One region of the Pantoea jilinensis genome, then DNA from elsewhere that is predicted to be linked to it. Evidence: riboswitches for the same ligand, from Rfam matches in the RefSeq annotation. Region 1 holds a riboswitch; each other region holds the start of a gene.
The links. A riboswitch is a leader RNA that binds a small molecule or an ion and turns the genes downstream of it on or off. The one in region 1 is predicted to bind thiamine pyrophosphate.
Positions count from the first base shown of each region.

Region 2: another riboswitch for thiamine pyrophosphate. It lies ahead of thiC (phosphomethylpyrimidine synthase ThiC); the one in region 1 lies ahead of thiM (hydroxyethylthiazole kinase).
Region 3: another riboswitch for thiamine pyrophosphate. It lies ahead of tenA (TenA family protein); the one in region 1 lies ahead of thiM (hydroxyethylthiazole kinase).

Region 1 is NZ_CP077746.1:1,379,063-1,381,328, reverse strand. Features, by position in the region: gene thiD (bifunctional hydroxymethylpyrimidine kinase/phosphomethylpyrimidine kinase) at 1-348, opposite strand, end outside; gene thiM (hydroxyethylthiazole kinase) at 335-1,132, opposite strand; TPP riboswitch at 1,167-1,267, opposite strand; gene KTJ90_RS06430 (recombinase family protein) at 1,444-1,983, shown strand.
Region 2 is NZ_CP077746.1:3,832,847-3,835,112, forward strand. Features, by position in the region: gene nudC (NAD(+) diphosphatase) at 1-257, opposite strand, end outside; gene KTJ90_RS18050 (Rsd/AlgQ family anti-sigma factor) at 347-853, shown strand; TPP riboswitch at 1,007-1,107, shown strand; gene thiC (phosphomethylpyrimidine synthase ThiC) at 1,195-2,266, shown strand, end outside.
Region 3 is NZ_CP077748.1:109,894-112,159, reverse strand. Features, by position in the region: gene KTJ90_RS20000 (6-phospho-beta-glucosidase) at 1-579, shown strand, start outside; TPP riboswitch at 685-787, shown strand; gene tenA (TenA family protein) at 856-1,557, shown strand; gene KTJ90_RS19990 (ABC transporter ATP-binding protein) at 1,554-2,266, shown strand, end outside.

The DNA.
Region 1 (2,266 bases):
CAGCGCATCGCCACTTTTTGCGACCATCACGGTATCCAGTACCACAAACGGGATATCTGCCTTTCTCAGCCGGGCAGCAACCTGCTCTACGATAGCCGTTTCTGACAGCATGCCAATTTTTGCGCTGTCGATGCGCACATCACTCAGCACCGAATCGAGCTGGGCGGCAACAAACTCAGGTGCAATCCGGTAAACAGACTGCACGCCTTGCGTGTTTTGTGCCACCAGCGCGGTTATGACGCTGGTGCCATAGGCGCCCAGAGCCGAGAAGGTTTTCAGATCGGCCTGAATGCCTGCCCCGCCGCTGGGATCGGTACCGGCAATCGTCAGGGCATTAATGCGCTTCATTGCCCACCTCCAGCGTCCAGAGGGCATCAATAAACGCGGTGGCAAAACTGCCCGGCCCGGCAGCCTGCGCCGCTGCCTTTTCCCCCGCCAGAGCCATGAACTGACAGGCGGCAGCGACATTCATTAGACGATCACCAGGCAGACTGCTGAAGCCCGCTACCACGGCGGAGAGTGCACAGCCGGTGCCCACCACCCGTGTCATTAACGGGCTGCCACCGCTTATGGCGAGGATCCGCTGACCATCCGTGGCGTAGTCCACTTCACCGGTGACGATCACCAGCGTTTTCCAGGTCTCAGCGAGTTGCTGTGCTGCATCAATTGCCGCATCCGCCTGATGCAGTGTATCAACGCCCCGCCCGCCACTGGCCTGCTGTGCCAGCGCCAGAATCTCTGATGCATTGCCGCGGATCACCGCCGGTTGCTGACTCAATAACTGCTGACAGAAGTCACTGCGCAGCGTCAGCGCGCCGACCGCAACCGGATCGAGTGTCCAGGGTGTGCCCGCCAGATTAGCGGCAGTGATGGCAGCCTGCATCGCCTGCTGCCGTTCGCGGGTTAACGTGCCCACATTAATCAGCAGCGCATCGGCCAATTCACTGAACTCTGCGGCTTCTTCCGGATCGATCACCATCGCCGGTGAGGCATTAAGTGCCAGCAGTACATTGGCGGTGAAGTTCTGAACCACGTCATTGGTCATGCAGTGCACCAGCGGTGACTGACGGCGGAAAGTGTGCAGGATGGGCGCGAAGTGCGCGGCAGAAAGGTGTTGAGATTGATGTGTCATCGTAGCTCCCAACCGGCGAACAAGAAGGCGAATGCGGTCAGGCATCAGACTTCCCTACGCTGGCATTATCCAGTTCAGGTCAGCGGGTTTTTCTCAGCCCTTTCCGTGTGGAAAGCGGCACCCCGAGTCGTATAGATGTTATTTACTTCATCTTGTGTATATCAGTAGCTTACGGGAAGGGGCTTGTTTGCACAAGCCTGAGTCCTGATGCCTGACCGCATTGATTACGCTGAAAGGGAATGTCACAGTTTTGTAAAACTATGGACACTCAATCACTATGTACATCTTGATAACAGGCTGGAGTGAGTGAAATGAAATACGGATATGCACGTGTTAGTACACAGGAGCAGAACACAGGGATACAGGTAGCTGCTCTCACTGAGCTGGGCTGTGAGCGTGTGTATCAGGAAAACATCTCTGGTAAGAATGCACAGAGGCCTGAGCTAGTACGTCTGCTTGCTGATGTGCAAGAAGGCGATACTGTTGTTGTGATGAAGCTAGACCGCTTAGCACGTAATACACGTGATGCTCTGTCTATTGCTGATGAGCTGAAGGCAAAAGGCGTGGGCTTAGTGTGTATGGACTTAGGGCAGACAGATATTAACTCTGACATTGGACGTGTTATATATACAGTGATTGCAGCTGTAGGAGAGTTTGAGCGTAAGCGTATATTAGAGCGTACCAATGAGGGCAAGAAGGCTGCTAAGGAGAGAGGCGTAGTGTTTGGCCCTAAGCCTGATGAAGCTCTTCATACACGTATACGTGAGCTATATGAAGGGGGAATGAATAATCTAGCTATTAGTAAGGAGCTTTCTATCTCACGCACTACCGTGCACAAAGTATTAAATTAATTTCGGCGGTAGTATTTAAAGAGATCTCAGGGGGAAACAGAACGTTAGTCAGGAACAGTGAATAACAACTACCCTCTGGAATGTACAAGCTAACGAACAGCCCCAGCTGTGAGGGGGATTGGTGCGTTTCTGTTGACCTTTGCAGCTCTGCTGCGTTCTCTATGATAGCATTTGTTAGTCAGAGTAAAATAAGCCATTGTCCCTACTCTCCCCTCTCCTTTCATATACATTCCATATATGTTATTCCTCCCTCCTGAAAATCATTCCCCCTGTATATCCTATT
Region 2 (2,266 bases), 1.6 Mb from region 1:
ACACCGCGACCCACCAGCTGAAACAGCGCTGCATCCTGATCGATTAGCTGACGGACTGAGAACATATCGGCAGAACGCGGTTCACAAATCAGCCAGACTTTTTCGCCCTGCCACTCACCGATGGTCCGGGCCTTACTGCCAGTTAAACCAAATTTTTCGGCGTTTCCGTGGGGTAAATCACCTTGTGGCAACCAAATTTTCTGTTCATGGCTGACAATCCACCATCCAGCGTCTACGCTTGAGATTTCGCATTGCATTTATTTCGTCATCCTTAGCGTCAAATCGCACGCTGAAGCCCTGATGTTAAGTGTGTAGATAAACAACTATAACTCACATGGAGTTAGATATGCTTAACCAGTTAGACGTCCTGGCTGAACGCGTAGGTGGCAGTAATGAACTGGTCGATTCGTGGCTTGAAGCCCGTCGTCAGCTACTGGTGACCTATTATCACCTGGTGGGTCTTAAACCTAATAAAGAGGCGCTGACGCGTCTGGATGAACAGGCGCTCGACAACTTTTGTCATGGCCTGGTCGATTATCTTTCTGCGGGTCACTTCAGTATCTATGAACGCGTGATCAGTGAAATGAGTGGCGACAGCCCGATGATCGCTGCCGCGCAGATCTATCCCCCGCTGGAAGCCAATACGGAACGTCTGATGCAGCTCTATGACGGCCACCTTCAGCAGGCGATTGATGACGAAAACTGCATGACCTTCCAGCAGGCGTTGTCCGAAGTGGGCGAAGTGCTGGAAGCCCGGTTTACACTTGAAGATAAGCTGATTCAGCTGGCATGGGACAACAAGCTCGTCCCCCCGCCAGTGGCGAATGACAGCCAAATCGCCCGCCCGGCCTGATTATCGCCGTCGGGAAAGGGGTTGAGATTATCTTCCAGCCCTTTTATGCTAAACAGGTTCTGCGGAGCGCTTTCCAATGAACCTTTTTTATTTGTGCTTTGAAATTTAAGCTTTTTACGCCGGAGTCTGTTACAGGACGCCAGTGCAAAAAGTAGCTTCTTGTCGGAGTGCCCAGTTGGGCTGAGACCGTTAATTCGGGATCCGCGGAACCTGATCAGGTTAGAACCTGCGAAGGGAACAAGAGTAAATATTCTCTGTATGTCAGCACGCTTACGCTGTCTATACGGTTACTCCTTCCGAACTCCGGACAAGCATCGTTCCCTCTTAACAGGAAGATTGCTATGTCTGACCCAAAAATGACCCGTCGTGAACAGCGTGCCCAGGCGCAGGAATTTATCGATTCTCTGCAAAGCGGCAGTGCCTTTCCCCAGTCCCGTCGCATCTGGATTACCGGCAGCCGGGAGGATATTCGCGTACCCATGCGTGAAATTACCCTGAGCCCGACCCACACTGGCGGTAGCAAAGAACAGCCTCTCTATGAGCAAAATGAAGCGGTGCCGGTCTATGACACGGCAGGCGCTTATGGTGATCCCGCGGCAGAGATTGATGTGCATCGTGGCCTGGAAAAGCTGCGCGCGCGCTGGATTACTGAACGCGGCGACAGCGAACTTCTTGAACAGAACAGCTCAGGCTATACCCAACAGCGACTGGCTGATGAGGGGCTGGATCATCTGCGCTTCGATCACCTTCCGACACCGCGCCGTGCCCGTGCCGGGCGCCGCGTCACGCAGCTGCACTATGCCCGCCAGGGGATCATCACCCCGGAGATGGAGTTTATCGCTCTGCGCGAAAACATGGGGCGCGAGCGAATCCGCAGTGAGGTGCTGCTGCAACAGCATCCGGGTCACAGCTTTGGTGCGCATCTGCCCGCCCGCATCACCCCCGAGTTTGTGCGTCAGGAAGTTGCTGCCGGACGCGCTATCATCCCGGCGAATATCAATCACCCTGAATCAGAGCCCATGATCATAGGCCGCAACTTTCTGGTTAAGGTTAACGCCAACATCGGTAATTCGGCGGTGACCTCTTCCATTGAAGAAGAAGTGGAAAAGCTGGTCTGGTCAACTCGCTGGGGTGCCGATACGGTGATGGATCTCTCTACCGGTCGTTATATTCATGAAACGCGCGAATGGATTTTGCGCAACAGCCCGGTGCCTATTGGTACGGTGCCGATCTATCAGGCGCTGGAAAAAGTGAATGGCGTGGCGGAGGCGCTGAACTGGGAAATATTCCGGGACACGCTGCTTGAACAGGCGGAACAGGGCGTCGATTACTTCACTATCCACGCGGGCGTGCTACTGCGTTATGTCCCGATGACGGCGAAACGTCTGACCGGCATCGTCTCGCGGGGCGGAT
Region 3 (2,266 bases), on a different replicon from region 1:
CGTGAAAAAGGTGTGACGCTGGAGATCGCTGACGGTGATGCCGACATTCTGAAAAACAGCGTCGATTTTGTCTCATTCAGTTACTACGCCTCACGCTGCGCGTCGGCAGAGATGAACGAGCAGAACAGTAGCGCCGCCAACGTGGTGAAATCCCTGACTAATCCCCATGTGCCACGCAGTGACTGGGGCTGGGGCATCGATCCGCTGGGGTTACGTATCACGATGAACATGATGTATGACCGCTATCAGAAGCCTCTCTTCCTGGTGGAGAATGGCCTGGGCGCACGCGATGAAGTCGACGCGAATGGCGAGATTAATGACGATTACCGCATCAGCTATCTGCGTGAACATATCCGCGCGATGGGCGACGCCATTGAAGATGGCGTGCCGGTGATGGGTTATACCAGCTGGGGCTGTATCGATCTGGTTGCCGCCTCGACCGGCGAAATGAGCAAGCGCTACGGTTTCGTCTACGTAGACCGCGACGATCTGGGTAACGGCACGCTGGCGCGTACGCGAAAAAAATCATTCTGGTGGTATAAGAAAGTGATTGCCAGTAATGGCGCAGATCTTGAGTGACACTGTCACTTAAAAAGCACATCTGAATGTACTGTTGCTTAGCAGACGTGCCTGAGCATAACACTGACGCATGCGTTGTACTCAGGCACTAATTATCGTATAACGAATGTCTCCGAGGGGTGTCCTGTCATGGGCTGAGATGGCGAAAGCCGAACCCTTTGAACCTGATCTGGGTCATGCCAGCGAAGGGACGGGTCGGCAGATTTTCTGTCACATTTCCTGCACTATCCCCTGTTCCAGACCGTATGCCCGGATCTCCCTTTTAATGGAGATCCCATGTCACATCCGCTTTTCGAGACCGGTTTCTATGGTCGTCTGCGCCAGCAGGCGGGCACGCAATGGCACGCCTATGTAAGGCACGATTTTGTGCAGCAACTCGGTCAGGGTACGCTGCCTCCTGCCGCCTTCCGTCACTATCTCACCCAGGATTATCTCTTCCTGCTCCACTTCGCCCGTGCCTGGGGTCTGCTGATCAGCAAACTCTCTGAGCCTGACGCTCTACGACGCGCTACGGCATCACTTAACGCGATTATCGGTGAACTGCCGCTGCACCTCGCTTACTGCCAGCAATGGGGCATCAGCGAGGCAACAATGGCACGTGAACCCGAAGCAGCGGAAACGCTCAATTACACCCGTTATGTGCTGGATGCCGGTCACACCGGCGATGCACTGGAGCTCATAACGGCGCTGATGCCCTGTGTTGCCGGTTACGCTGAAATCGGCCTGACTTTGCTGGATGATCCTGCGACGCGCATTGAGGGCAACCCTTACGCCGAATGGATTGAAAATTACGGCGATGAAGCCTATCTGGCCGGGGTAGGCTCGTCACTGATACTTTTTGAAACGCTGGCTCAGCAGCGCGCCGGAGAACAACGTTTTGATCGGCTGGCGGAGATTTTCACCACTGCGACCCGGCTGGAAGCGGCATTCTGGCAGATGGGGATAGATCACGCTGCCTATCTTCGGGTCAGACCATGAGCCAGCTGTGCAATGCCACACCGCCAGGTATTTCAGTTCGCCAGCTCAGCCTTACGCTGGGTCAGCAACAACTTTTCAGTCAGCTTGATCTGGAGATCGCCGGGGGTAAATTTACGGCGTTACTGGGTGCCAGCGGTGCAGGCAAAAGCAGCCTGATGCGTGTCATTGCCGGTCTTACGCCACCCAGTTCGGGACAGATTAGCGGCAGCGATGGCCTTCCGCTGACCGGACGCATCGCCTGGATGGGGCAACAGGATTTGCTCTATCCGTGGCTGACGATTGAGCAAAATGTCTGCCTGGCCAGTCGGCTGAAAGGCGAGAAAGCCGATCGCGACTGGGCGCAGTATCTGCTGGCAAGGGTTGGGCTGAGCCAGAGCGCCCGCGCGCGCCCCGCTATACTCTCCGGCGGGATGCGTCAGCGCGCTGCGCTGGCCCGCACTCTCTACACGCGTCAGCCTGTTGTGTTAATGGATGAGCCATTCTCCGCGCTGGATGCATTGACCCGTCATGAGATTCAGATGCTGGCGGCGGAGGTGCTGGTCGGTCACACGGTGCTGCTGATCACCCACGATGCCGCCGAAGCCTGTCGTCTCAGTCATCACCTGCTGGTGATCGGTGCGGCGGGAATCGAAGCCTCTCCACCACTACAGGGCCTGCCGCCAAGGGCAGCCGATGACGCCGGCTTAATACGAAGTCAGGCCGCACTGTT